Regions from separate parts of the Sodalis praecaptivus genome, predicted to be linked through region 2. Evidence: predicted binding sites of a transcription regulator. Region 2 holds the regulator's gene; each other region holds the start of a gene.
The links. The regulator LexA, encoded in region 2, represses DNA repair genes until DNA is damaged. The targets are predictions, from matches to a motif close to TNCTGTATGTACATACAGNA.

Region 1 (4,856 bases), 840 kb from region 2:
CGATCCCGCGACCGTGCGGTGCCTCGGCAGGCATGAAAACGGTGGTGTAGCCCCATTAGCGCGTTACGCGATGAATGGGGTGGGGCTCCTATCTGCTTTCGTCGCCCTATGCGCCATGACCATGTCCTCTCGGCACCATTATGCGGTACAATTATCAACAGACTTATTATCTGCCTCTTTTATGAGATAGCGCAAAACCACCGCCAGAACGGCGCTTCTCGCAATAGGGGCATTCCGGTAAACTGCAGCCGGAAAATTTCATTCATTCGCCAGCCTTGAGTGAGGGACGACCCCATGTATCAGGATTTGATCCGCAACGAACTTAACGAAGCCCTGCAAACGCTGCAAAATTTCCTTAGCGACGAGCGCCATATCCAGTCTATTGAAGATGCGGCCAAATTGATTGCCGATACTTTCAAAGCCGGCGGCAAAGTGCTTTCCTGCGGCAACGGCGGTTCCCACTGCGACGCGATGCATTTTGCCGAAGAATTAACCGGCCGCTATCGCGAAAACCGCCCGGGCTATCCCGCTATCGCCATTTCCGACCCCAGCCATCTCTCCTGCGTGAGCAACGATTTTGGTTATGAGCAGGTCTTTTCCCGTTATGTAGAAGCGGTGGGCAATCGGGGCGATGTCCTGGTCGGTATTTCCACCTCCGGCAACTCGGCGAACATTATCCGCGCCATTGACGCCGCGCGCGCCAAAGGGATGCGGGTTATCGTCCTGACCGGCAAAGAGGGCGGTAACATGGCCGGCAGCGCGGATGTAGAAATCCGTGTCCCCCATTTCGGTTATGCCGATCGCATCCAGGAAATCCATATCAAGGCCATTCATATTCTAATACTGCTCATCGAGAAAGAAATGGCGGCACAGGGGTAACCCGGTCCGGCAGGGGATCGACAGGAGAGGGGCATGTGTGAATTACTCGGCATGAGCGCTAATGTACCAACGGATATTTGTTTCAGTTTTTCCGGCCTGGTGCAGCGCGGCGGCGGGACCGGACCGCACAAGGACGGCTGGGGAATCACCTTTTATGAGGGATTGGGCTGCCGTACGTTCAAAGATCCGTTGCCCAGTATCGACTCGCCCATCGCCCGTTTGGTGCAGGATTATCCTATCAAATCCTGCGCGGTGGTCTCCCATATTCGCCAGGCTAATCGCGGCAGGGTAGCGCTTGAGAATACCCACCCGTTTACCCGCGAACTCTGGGGCCGTCACTGGACCTTTGCCCACAATGGCCAGTTGCGCGGCTATCGGACGCTGAAAACCGGCAATTTTCGTCCGGTGGGGCAGACCGATAGCGAGCAGGCGTTTTGCTGGCTGCTGGCGCGCCTGGCGGAACGCTACCCGCAAACGCCGCGCCACTGGCCCTCGGTGTTTCGCTATATTGCCGGTTTAGCGGATTCACTGCGGCAAAAAGGGATTTTCAATATGCTGCTGTCCGACGGCTGCTACGTCATGGGGTATTGTTCAAGCAACCTTTATTGGATAACCCGGCGCGCGCCGTTCGGCAAAGCCACTTTGCTCGATCAGGATGTGGAAATCGATTTTCAAAAGCAGACCACGCCCAATGACGTGGTCACGGTGATAGCCACCCAGCCGCTGACCGGTAACGAAACCTGGCAGCGGGTAGCGCCGGGGGAATGGGTATTATTCCGGCTTGGCGAGCGCGAATTGTGACACGACCGGCGCGCCGCTTTGCAGCATCAGCGGGGCGCTTATCACATATTGCCCGTTGACTACCGACACCGCCGGCGGCTGATGATGTTCAGCGAAATAGGCGTAGCCGGGCTGTAGCTGGCTCCAAAATTTATAATTGGCCGAATAGTGGTGGCGCTGCATATTTGCCGGCGTCATGCGAAACGGAAAAATATTAATTTTTACCTGCGCCTGGCCATTGAGCAACGCATCTTCCACATAGCGATAAATTTCCGCGATAGAGGTATCGGTCATGGCATAGCAGCCGATTGAGCGGCAATCGCCGTGAATCATCAGCTTAGCGCCCGAATAACCCTGTGCCCGGTCGTAATCATTGGGGAATCCGATATTAATAGCGCGATAATAATGACTGTTAGGATTCAGATTACGGGTATCAATGGCGTAAAAGCCCTCCGGGCTCATGAAATCACCTTCGCGCCGTTTCGGACCCAGACCGCCGGAAAACTTGCAAATTTGAAAGCTGTCCACTAGATGGTAGGCGTTGCCCATCTTGGCATAAAGTTCCAAGATACGCTCTTCTTTAAAGACCTGAATAAATACCGGTGAGCCTAATAATTGTTGCTTAAGTTCCTGGCCGACTTTTGCCTGATCGCTGGCGTAGCCGTACGCCGGGAATAAAAAAAGCATCGCCAACAGCAGCGCGAATCTGCGCATTGTCATTCCTGTTTCATCAAAATAAATGAGCGGCCGGCGACGAATGTGACCGGCGGGTCTGTCAACTGCCCGCGGGCAATCAGCGACAAGATATCACTGCGTATTATTTTATCAAGATACGTTTTGTATAGATGAGAATCCTTACTGTATACTTGTACAGGTTAAGGGGGCCGGATGCGTAAAATCATACATGTCGATATGGACTGCTTTTTTGCCGCGGTCGAAATGCGCGATAATCCGCACCTGCGCGACATCCCGCTGGCCATCGGCGGCAGCGCCGATCGCCGCGGCGTCATCAGTACCGCCAATTATCCGGCGCGGCGCTATGGCGTGCATAGCGCTATGTCCACAGCCATGGCGCTAAAACTCTGCCCCCATCTCACCGTAATCCCCGGCCGCATGGCGGTGTATAAAGAGGCGTCGGATCATATCCGCTCCATTTTCGCCCGCTATACCTCGCTCATTGAGCCGCTGTCGCTGGATGAGGCGTTTATGGACGTTACCGACAGCGATTGCTGCGAGGGTTCCGCCACCCTAATGGCGCGCGCCATCCGTCAGGAGATTGCCGATGAGCTGCGGCTAACGGCCTCAGCGGGCGTGGCGCCGGTTAAGTTTTTAGCGAAAATCGCCTCCGATCTCAATAAACCCAACGGCCAATATGTCATTACCCCTGCCGCCATGCCGGCGTTCTTGCTGCAACTGCCGCTGGCGAAAATCCCGGGCGTCGGCAAGGTGACCGCCAAAAAACTCGGCGAGATGGGGCTTGTCACCTGCGCCGACGTGCAGCAATTTGATTTGGCGACGCTACTGCGCCAATTTGGCAAATTCGGCCGGGTAATTTGGGAACGCTCGCACGGCATTGATGAACGGCAAGTGTCCGCCGACCGGCTGCGCAAGTCGGTCGGCGTCGAACGCACCCTGGCGCAAGATATCACCCGCTGGGAGGCGTGCGAGGAGATTATCGACCACCTCTACCCCGAGCTGGAGCGGCGCCTCGCCCGGGTGCGTCCCGACCTACAGATTGCCCGTCAAGGTATTAAACTCAAGTTCGCCGATTTTCAGCAGACGACGCAAGAGCATGTCTGGCCGCGGCTTAATAAAACGGATCTGCTAGCCATCGCGCGTCAGGCCTGGGAACAGCGCCGCGGCGATCGCGGCGTTCGGCTGGTGGGGTTACATGTCACGTTAATGGATCCGCAGCTGGAACGTCAATTGCTGCTGAATTGGGAAGAGGAGCGGAACTCCCCCCCTTTAGGCCCGTAGCGGCCACTGGCCACACGCTTCAGGCGCGGGCGGTGAAAACGTCACCCTCTGACCCATAAGCGGGTCGCTCTGGGCGTCGGGGCCGGCGGGTTGATAGGCTGCGTAAAAGAGAGTGTCCGGCGCCGGCTACCAGGCCAGCGCCGGGCTGGCTCACGCCTTGACGGGGATCGCTTTTAGCAGCGCGGTCAGCAGCGTCCAGTATTGGCCAACGCTCGCGATATGCACTTGTTCATCCGGCGAATGCGGACCGGTAATGGTCGGCCCGATGGAAACCATATCCATATCGGGGTAGGGTTTTTTGAACAGCCCGCATTCCAGACCCGCATGGATGACCTGAATATTGGGCGTTTTGTTAAACAACTGCCGATAGGTATCGCGCACCACATGCATCACCGGCGAGTTGGCGTCCGGTTTCCATCCGGGATAGCTCCCCTTGGCAACCGTGGTGGCGCCGGCCAGCCGTCCCAGCGCATGCAGCATCCCTTCCACTTGCAGCTTGCCGCTGTCGATAAGCGAGCGAATAAGACAGCGGATTTCGGCTTTGTCGGCATCCATCGACACTACGCCGACGTTTAGCGAGGTTTCCACGACGCCTTTCACGTCATCGCTCATCCGAATAACGCCGTTCGGCATCGCATGGAGCAATGCGATAAGCCGGTCGCCGCAGGCTTTGGTCAGCGCCTGCCCGTCATGCTGGCTGTCGCTGACCTCCAGCACCGGTTTTTTCTCGACCGCCGCCAATTCGCTCTCAATCATCGCCAGATAGGCGCGCGCCTGGGTGCGCAGGGTGTCGACATCCTCGCGCGGCAGCGCCAGGATAGCAAACGCTTCGCGCGGAATGGCGTTGCGCAGCGTTCCACCATTAATATCCAGCAGACGAATGTCCAGCGTAGCGCAAAAATCCGCCAGGAAGCGGGCCAGCAGCTTATTGGCGTTGCCAAGCCCCAGATGGATATCGCCGCCGGAGTGGCCGCCTCTTAAGCCCGTCAAGGCCACCCGCACCTTGTGATATCCGGCCGGCGCCGTTTCGCGGCTGAGCGGTAGCTGGGTTTTGAAGTCAACGCCGCCGGCGCAGCCCATATAGATTTCGCCTTCCTCTTCGGAGTCGGTATTGATGAGGATCTCGCTCTGTAGCCAACCGGGCTGCAGGCCGAAAGCGCCTTCCATCCCGGTTTCTTCGGTCATGGTCAGCAGCACTTCCAGCGGACCATGTTCCACGC
Region 2 (4,856 bases):
TTGCGCAATTTGCGCAATCCACGCAGCATTTGCCAAAGCCCCTCTTTCTCTTTGGCCGCTCCGCGCAATTCTTTAGCGTAGGTCGCCACTTCCATCACATGTTCATAGCCGACATAAATCGGCACCAGGGTAATGGGGCGGTTACCCCCGCGCAGCATGGCCTGAATGGTCATGGTCAGCGTCCCGGTTTTCGGCTCCAGCAGCCGCCCGGTGCGGGAGCGCCCCCCTTCGACGAAATACTCCACCGAATAGCCGCGGGTGAATAACTCGCCGAGGTATTCGCGGAAAATGGTGGAGTAGAGCTTATTGCCTTTGAAGGTGCGACGAATAAAAAACGCCCCCAGCCGGCGGAAAATCGGGCCCGCCGGCCAGAAATTTAGGTTAATGCCGGCGGCGATATGTGGCGGCACGAGCCCTTGATGGTAAAGCACATAGGAAAGCAACAAATAATCCATATGGCTGCGGTGGCAGGGCACATAAACAATCTCGTGGCCCTCTTCCGCCAGTTGACGGACCCGCTCGGCGTTGCGCACGTGTAGCCCTTGATACAGCCGGTTCCAGGTCCAGCTCAGCACCCGGTCCGAAAGGCGGATCGCTTCATAAGAAAAATCGGCGGCGATTTCCTCCATGAGTTCGATGGCGTTTTGCTGGGCCTTTTCCACGGAAATTTTCTTGCTGCGCGCCTCATCCTCCACCGCTTTTTCAATGGCTTTGGAGGCCAGCAGCTTATTGAACAGATCCTGACGTACCGGCAGCCGCGGCCCCGCCGCCACCAGCCGCTGCCGGGCAAAATGAATACGCGCGACACGGGCGAGTTTCTGCGCGATAGACTTGTCGGTGCCGTGCTCTGTCGCCATATAACGCAGCGATAACGGCCGCGAGAACCTCACGAAACTGTCGCGTCCAAGCCACAGCACCGCGAAGAACTTCTCGATACCGTTCAGCAGTCGCAATTGCGGCGCCGGCTGACTGGATTGCGACTCTCTGCCGGGCGAACGGCCGAACATGACCGACACAGGCACCAACTGCACATCCAGCGCAGGATTCGAGCGGTGCAAATCAAGATAATTATGAAACAGCGAGACCGACTGCGGTTTTTCGGCGTACCACGACAATATGCGCGGCCCGTCATGAATAAAAACATAGCGCGGTAGGGTAACGCCGTCGATATGCAGCGGCGTCAGCGGATCGGGCAACCCCTGTTTCAGGCATTGCGTACGTAATGTGAGCAGGTCCGCTTTGGAATTATAGGGCAGCACATACATCATGGGCTGCCGGGGATCGAGGCCAGCTTCAGCGCGCGGATCGGCCGGAATAACTTTACTTCTTACCAGCAACTTTAGCGGTAAATCCAACAACGTATAATAAATTCTACGCCAACCTGACATGTCTTTGTGAAGCCTCTTGTTAGCAATGCGATGCAAGAATACCAGAAACCGCGCGGCGGATCTGTGGCGCGTCAGCGTCTGAGGCCACAGCGGCAATCGCTGCGGCATCGCGTGCAAAATTAATGCCCGCCGGGTTCGGGTTCCATGGCAATCGTGGGTAACCGGCCCGGGGGCGGCGGCTAACCAAGGGAGGCGGAGCAATGTTATGAGCGCTGCCCGCGCCATGTCTTAGGGCGCCCGGTTGCCGCGACTACACGGCGAGGGAGTTATATTATCGTGAATGGCACCCTATTTCGCGCGTTTTCGGTTTTCAATTGGCAATGACCTGTATATACTCTCAGAAAGACTGTATAAACAAACAGGGGACGGAATGAAAGCGCTAACCACCAGACAACAAGAGGTTTTTGACCTGATCCGCGACCATATCACGCAGACCGGCATGCCGCCCACGCGCGCCGAGATTGCGTCGCGTCTGGGGTTCCGTTCTCCCAATGCGGCGGAAGAGCATTTGAAAGCGCTGGCGCGCAAAGGCGCTATCGAAATTGTCTCCGGCGCATCGCGCGGCATCCGTCTGATGATAGAAGAAGAAAGCGGATTGCCGCTGATTGGTCGCGTGGCCGCCGGAGAGCCTCTGCTGGCGACACAGCATATTGAAAGCCATTATCAGGTGGATCCCGCCTTGTTTAAGCCCCACGCGGATTTTCTGCTGCGTGTTAGCGGTATGTCAATGAAAGACATTGGTATTATGGACGGTGACCTGCTGGCGGTCCATAAAACGCAGGAAGCCCGCAATGGTCAAGTCATCGTGGCGCGCATCGACGATGACGTCACCGTCAAACGGCTGAAGCGCCAGGGCAACATCGTCGAATTATTACCGGAAAACAGCGAATTTTCTCCCATCGTGGTGGATCTGCGTCAGCAGGAACTGACCATCGAGGGGCTTGCGGTTGGCGTGATACGCAACGGCAACTGGCTATGATCGCAGCGCGGCGGGGTCGCACCACGCTGGCCCCACTGCGCGGTCGTCCGTTTTCCGGGCAAATGGCGTCCAGGTCGCCATGCGCTCTATGCCCTTAGGCGCTCGGCGGTGATGAGTGCGGAAATGCGGGCCTAACGCTGCCTTTTGCTCTTCTCCGATCGGCGTCACGCGGTTAACCCGAGTCACCGACACATTTACTTACAGACTAAGTATTTTTCCAATGTCTTACTTCCTGCTGTTTTAACAGGTGTTATTTCAATTTTTCCACCCTCTACGGCATTTTACGATGGGATCGTCTGGTAAATCCGGCCTTTGCCAAATCCGCTGCTATAATTTAGTTAATGCTTAGCGCATCGCTTCTTTACACGTATGGCTGGATTTGCGAATTCAGACGAGGAAATGAAGGTTATTGATAAACTACCTTACAGAAGGAGTCATCACATGAATAAAGACGAAGCCAGCGGCAATTGGAAACAATTCAAAGGTAAAATCAAAGAACAATGGGGAAAACTTACCGATGATGATTTGACCGTGGTGGAAGGGAAACGCGATCAATTAGTCGGTAAAATCCAGGAACGCTACGGCTACGGCAAAGATGCGGCCGAAACCGAAGTGAAAGATTGGGAAACCCGCAACAAATATCGTTGGTAAGCGGTTTCAGGTCATCAAGGGTGGGTTAGCCTAAGTGCTTTCCCACCGAAGGGTTCCTACCCAAAGGTACAAGGATGTACCACCTGGCTGCAAGTGCCAGGCGCTTATTTATGATGTATATTGTTGGCTATAGCGGGTCAAGATGCCGGTTCTCCTTTCTATTAAATGAAGCTGCTTAAGATAAAACTGCAATCACCGATCTGTGCTATTGATTGTCATCCTTATCGCCGTTTTACTAAATTCGTTGCTCTGATAAAGCGGGAGTTCTCCTCACAGTTGGGTAGACCCTAAACCCTTCTCTCATTAACCACACAATAATGAATGACGCTACGCGCTTACCCTTTCTTGATATAGAAGATGTTATTTCTGTTCTCTTTTTGATCTGTTAAGTGCCGTCTCAAGGTTGTCGTCATCAATGATGATAATGAGTTACCGCCAACGGCAAAGCAAACCTCTTTCATTACTCAGCACAGCTTTTAACCGCTTAAACCCGATGCCATTTCACGCGGGTAGTTACCTTTAACGCATTCCCCTTGTTGAGGACCACCTCTTGCTTATCGTAATAGACTCGCGTCTGATAGCCGGCGTTGGTAACGATTTTGATCGTTTTATTGCCGCCATCCATTGCAGGAAGAAAAATCTTAGGGGTCCATCCGCCATCGTATATTTTAATGAGGACCTGATCGTGGGCATTTAATATTTTTCGCAATGACACGTCGCTGATAATTTCTCCATTGTTTATGGGGAAGAGATAGAATTTTCCTCGTCTAAATAATCAATTATTTCATGTCGTAACGCTTCTATATCGATCCAAGTGTCCTCATCATAAATTTTATTAATACCATAATCACTTTGCCCTTTAACGGTAGAATCGCCATCAGGCATATCGTCCAGGTATTGCTTGTTCATTAACACTGATGCTTTAGCCAGCAGGTCCTGCGGTGCACTTTTCTCGGCATCCGTTAGCTCCTGGGTCAAGACCGACAATTGCGGGAAATTAATGGCTTGGTCATATTGATTTAATCTCTTGTCATTAAAAAAATCCCATGCTTCAAAAACAAATGTTTCCTGACTTGTTTTAATTAACCATCCCGTGCCCGCTGATTTAACGCCATTTTCACTTTTAGTTAAACTGGGGATTTCGACAAGTGTGCCAAAAGGGCGTTGAATAAATTCGATCACGCCCAAGCCATTATGTATGTGGCCGTTCAGCAAAATGATTTGCGGATAATGGTTGAATAATTCCTTAAGTATTTCATCTTGCTCGCCAAAACCCCCAAAAAGCCCCGCACGCCAATGGGATGAGTTGAAAGACTGGTGTGTAACGACAATAATGGGTTTGTGGATGTCGCTATCTTCGGCTAATTTCTCTTTTAGCCATGCTAGTGAAGTCGCAATTAGAAACATACTATCTTTGAGACCCTGATCGGTATTCAAACACAAAACATGATAATCGTTAAACCAAGTGTCAATGCACATGGTATTATCGTAATAGTGAATGCCAAATTTATCTAAATAGTCGTGATATAAGTTTACCAAATCTGGATCTAAGGATTTATCTGGTCTTACACCCGTTCTGACATCATGATTGCCTAACATAAGCATCATGGCGTTATGAAATTCTTGGGGGAAACAATCGTTTATGATTGAAAACGCTTTCTCTCTCCTGCTGTGCTCATCACCGATGTCGCCGGCCATAATCAATGCCGTAGCCCCATTTTTTGCCATATTCTTCAGGGATATTTCTAGTACCTTATTCTCATTTTGCCCATTTTGGTGAATATCACTAATTAATCCGATAATCATATTTTCGCTCCTTAGCGGTTGACATTATCCCA
Region 3 (4,856 bases), 1.5 Mb from region 2:
CTGTGTGTGCATTCGTATTGATGAGGTAGCTAAAACTCAAGCAATGAGTTGTACTTGGTGTGAATAATTCATTTTAGCGTCATAAATAACTCACTTTTGGCCAGCGTTTATTTTTAAAAGCGGGGCGTTACCAAACCCAGGACATGATAGGTTATGTCGACTTGACCAGACCTGAGTATCTGAATTCACATCAACGTCTATTCTCTTGGAGGGCGCATTAGCCACGGTGACGCTGATAATCCGCTATGTCAGAAGTCGACACTCTTTCTCGGGCGTGCTTAATCCTGGCGGCGCCTTAGCGGACATGAGCGTAATATTTTACCCGCAAACAGGTGCCCGCGGGCCTGCTGTAGTCATGCTGCCCACTCGGGTTCCTCTCTCTACCGGCCATAAGCCGGCGCAGACCTCAGAGAGAAAGCATGCCTGATACCCCCTGAACCGTTCAGCTGCCTTTGTTTTCGTGGCCATTGACTGCCTTCCAGCGCCGAGCGATCGTTGCTTTCGGTCGTACAGTGAATGACAGAACAACGAGAGGCTAAATCTAACTTACTCAAGAGCCACGCATATCACGTACTGCGTCATACCTTAGCTGCGCATACTATGATTGACGGAGAAGATAAGCTGACGCTTTAAAAGAGTATGGGTCATATCAATATTCACCAAACCATGACCTTTGTCCGTTTTGCATCAGGCTATTTACTGGATGCTATAGCGCAAAACCCGCTGCGGGGGGACCATCCACATTCTAGGTTTACATGGGGATTATCTGGGGGAGACGACCTACCCTCAAGGGTTAAGCCATGCATTAGCCTGGTTGATTACTAATGTTTGCAAAATAAAAAACCCCGCCGGGGCGGGGTTTATCACGATATGATAACTTAAGCCTGCGGCTGAGTTACCACGTCTTTGATGCCTTTCACTTCGATCTCTACGCGACGATCCGGGGCCAGGCAGCTGATGACTGCGGCGCGGCCTTTCACGCTGTTACAGGTGTTGCCAGTAACCGGGTTGGATTTACCCATACCGCGTGCGGAAATCTTGTCGGAAGGAATACCCTTGGAAACCAGGTAGCTTACGACGCTCTGTGCGCGCGCCTGAGACAGTTTCTGGTTGTAGGCGTCGGAACCGATACGGTCGGTGTAGCCCAGAACGATAACGGAGCCGTCTTTCGGATCCATCGAGCTCAGCTGGGAGTACAGCTGATCCAGCGCTTGCTGACCTTCCGGCTTCAGCGTGGCTTTGTCGAAGTTGAACAGCACGTCAGACTTCAGGGTGAAGCGCTTGGTCTGAACAACCGGAGCCGGAGCCGGGGTCGGAGCCGGAGCCGGGGCAGCCACTTCATCCTGGCCAAAGCGGTAGGACACGCCAACGCTCAGCATGGAGTTATCAGGACGGGTACCGACGGTACCGGCATCACCGATGTTGTTAACCCACTGGTAGTCCAGACGGGTAGCCCAGTTTTTGGTCCAGGCATATTCCAGACCCACCGCGGCCAGCGGGGAAACGCCGGTGTCGTGGTCGCTTACGCGGCCTGCATTGCCGTTGTCGTAAGCACCTTTGGAATCAGCACGCCATACCATGCCGCCCAGACGGGTGTAGATGTCCAGGTCGTCGGTCAGCGGGTAGCTCAGCTTGGCGGCCAGGGAAATACCCTGCGCTTTAAACGAGCCGTTGTTCACGCTGCCTTTGTACGCCATACGGCCCAGCCAGTCGTAGCCCAGCTCGAAACCAAGGTACTGGTTCGCCTGGTAGCCGACGAAAGCACCCGCGCCTAACTGGTCATCACGGGTAGGACCGTTGCCGATGCGGTTGTCGAAACCGTTACCGTAGAAACCGGTGTCGTGGTACTGGGACCAGCCCAGTTTGCCGCCAGTGTACCAGGTGTCGTCTTTCGGAGCGGCTTGCGCTACGGTTGCGAAACCTGCCAGTGCCACTGCAAGTGCGATAGCTGTCTTTTTCATTGTTTGCGCCTCGTTATCATCCAAATAGGCAATGAGCTTTTAAAGCTAATTTTAGAAATCCATTGCCGGCGTTCGTGCTCAGACTCTGTGCATCGCCATTAAAATAGCGTTATAGAGCAACCCCGGCGAATTAAAGTCTACAACGAAGTAGGAAACTTACAAGTAAGATGTAGTAAGCCGCTAATAAAAAACAGCGTTTCAGGGCAACGACAGAGGGAAAAAAGGGCCAAAAAAAACGCTGCGGCGAGGAAAGAAAACGGTCGCGAAGCCGCATATCCACTGGATTTCCCCTGTTTGGGAGGCGATCATTCGGGTCGACGGGCCGTCGACCTGAGAATAATCCTAATTTTACTTAATGATACAAAGTTGAGTGAATTTTTAACCCTGAAAACTGTCCAGAATGACGATTCGAGCCGTTTTGCGGATACATGATGAAACCGAAAGTTCCGCCTTGCTGCGCGGCATTCTGCAAACGACGCTTGTCCGTTTCCGACAGCTCAGCGGGAAACCACCCCAGAATGACGCTGAAATTGCCGGTGAGCAAGGCTTTTTCCATTGCCGCGACGGTATCGAACGCTGACGGCTGACGCAGCTGCACCACCTTTTGCAGCGGCAGGCCCGACTGGGCCAGCCAGGGACGGCTCAGCCGCCGTGACGATGTCAGCCACAGCAGCCACCGGGATTGCAAACCCAGCTGGCGCAGCAGCGGCAGCAGAATATGTCCGACCACCGGCTGATCTTCGATATAAACCACTTCGCTGATCCCTCCCTGCGCCAAAGGCGCGTTCACGCCCTCGGGCTGGGCGGCGCGGCGGCGGCGTGCGCCGGTTACGGGTGTGGCATAAGGATGAGTTTGCATTGGATGTCTGCCCCTGTGTTACTGTATAAAAACACAGTATCCGGGATGCGCGTTAAAATCAACCAAAAAATTCAATCGGCCTCGCAGATCCGTGAATAGGTATTTAAATAGCGCGAATTAAGTTGATAGCCTGCGGGACGTGATGCAGCAGTGGCGGGATCCCGCCACGCAATGAAAGGGATGAGAGGAAAACACATGGACGCTAACTATAAGTTACGTATTCAACAGGCAAAGACGCTGTTTTCTCCATTAGGGGAGATAACGACCCGTTCTCAATTCGGGGGCTATAGCGTGGCGGCAGAAGGGGTCATGTTCGCGCTAATCCTTGAAGGCGAGTGCTGGCTGCGCGGTATTCGCGGCAACGAGGACCGCTATAGCGAGCTGGGGATGCGCAAACTGATCTACACCAAGCGCGGCATCCCTGTCACGCTGAACTATTATCATCTGCCGGAGGCCCTGTGGGATGCGCCGGCGACGCTGATAGTACTCGGGAGACAAACGCTGGAGGAGGCGCGCCGCGAACGGCAGGTGCGGGCGGATCACCCGCGCCTGAAAGACCTGCCCAACATCGGCCAGGGCATTGAGCGGCTTTTATGGAAAGCCGGTATCCAAAATGTGGATGCGCTGCGCAATCATGGCGCCAAAGCAAGTTATCTGAAATTGCGTAACATTAAACGGGATTTGAGCGTCAAAGTTCTGTTGGCCCTGGAAGGGGCATTGGCGGGGCGGCATTTGGCGGCGCTGCCCCCGTGTTTGCGAAACGAACTGATGGAGTGGCATCGCCGCCATGCCTGATGTTACTTCGGGCGCAAGCTAACTCTGCTGCGCTATCAGCCGGCTGCGGCCGGTCAATTCAGGGAGCAGCGCCAGCAACAGGCCGACCTGCTGCATCACCAGCTGTTCCCTGGCACCCGGCTCCGGCTCCAGCTGTGCGATACGCGCCAGCAGGTCTTCGCGCTCCTGGCTAAGACGCGCCTGAAAAGCATCGACGTTCTGATGATGCAGGGCATCATCGACATAACAGGTGGCGTCATTAAGAATATTCAGCACCGCCGGGTTGTCGATAAGCCCCCGGTGGGCGCCCAGGGTGGAAACATAACTGAGAAAGGTATGGCTCAAACACAGCAGGCGGAAGGCGTGATCCATGAGCTCCCCGCCCGCGCGCCGTTCGGCGGACATATTCGACACCACCGACGCCAGTTCCGCATCGCGGTTGTGGGCATCTCTGCGCGCCACGCGGTACTCGAGGCGGTTATCTTTGCCTTGATGGTATTGCACCAAAATGGCATCAAGGTAGCGGCAGTTGGCGGTCAGGCTTTTTTCCACCACGGCGGGCAGGCGCCGAAAGCGCCAGTCGGGCCAGATAAAACTGACCGCCGCCCAGGCGATGGCGCAGCCCACCAGGGTATCGAACAGGCGCGGCAGCGCGACCTCAAAGCCCTGGCCGACCAGGTTGAAGCAGAGCATCACCAGCAGGGTGATAAACAGGGTGGCCTGGGCATATTGGCTATTACGAAAGGCAAAAAACAGCGTGCCGCTCAACACGATAAGCACCAGCTGACCTTCGGTGGACGGTACAAAATACAACACCGGCAGGCCAATCACTACCCCGGCGACGGTGCCGATAATACGCAGCGCCAGCCGCCGCCGCGTTGCCTGATAGTTTGGCTGGCAGACGAACAGGCTGGTCAGCATTATCCAATAGCCATAATGCATGCCGCTTAAACGGATAAACGCGTAGCCGGCGCACAATACCAGCGACATGCGCACCGCATGGCGGAACAGGGCGGATTCCGGCGTCAGATTCAGCCGCAAACGGCTGCGGATATCCAGCCAGCCGGTAAGCTTATCGTCGGACAGGCTATTATCCTCGGTGGGCATGCGGGCGATGGCCTGCTCGGATTCGATGGTAGCCAACTGGGCATCTATCGAGCGCAGGTTGCTCAGCAAAGGGTGCAGCGCGCCGAGGGGGGCCCCCGCACCGGCGCGGGCGATGGCAGCGTCAAGATGGCTAAAAAGGCGCTCGAAACGTGGAT

Region 1: a site for LexA is predicted at 2,516-2,535, ahead of dinB (DNA polymerase IV). Genes of this name have one in related genera too.
Region 3: a site for LexA is predicted at 2,840-2,859, ahead of sulA (SOS-induced cell division inhibitor SulA). Genes of this name have one in related genera too.

The regions. Positions count from the first base shown of each region.
Region 1 covers NZ_CP006569.1:3,605,257-3,610,112, reverse strand. The annotation lists gene lpcA (D-sedoheptulose 7-phosphate isomerase) at 295-879, shown strand; gene SANT_RS16100 (class II glutamine amidotransferase) at 913-1,680, shown strand; gene dpaA (peptidoglycan meso-diaminopimelic acid protein amidase) at 1,651-2,373, opposite strand; gene dinB (DNA polymerase IV) at 2,548-3,636, shown strand; gene pepD (beta-Ala-His dipeptidase) at 3,787-4,856, opposite strand, start outside.
Region 2 covers NZ_CP006569.1:4,448,902-4,453,757, reverse strand. The annotation lists gene plsB (glycerol-3-phosphate 1-O-acyltransferase PlsB) at 1-1,388, opposite strand, end outside; gene lexA (transcriptional repressor LexA) at 1,759-2,367, shown strand; gene SANT_RS19785 (CsbD family protein) at 2,809-3,018, shown strand; gene SANT_RS24915 (hypothetical protein) at 3,503-3,643, opposite strand; gene SANT_RS19780 (metallophosphoesterase family protein) at 3,757-4,824, opposite strand.
Region 3 covers NZ_CP006569.1:2,990,148-2,995,003, reverse strand. The annotation lists gene ompA (porin OmpA) at 879-1,961, opposite strand; gene sulA (SOS-induced cell division inhibitor SulA) at 2,314-2,820, opposite strand; gene SANT_RS13230 (TfoX/Sxy family DNA transformation protein) at 3,016-3,615, shown strand; gene yccS (YccS family putative transporter) at 3,634-4,856, opposite strand, start outside.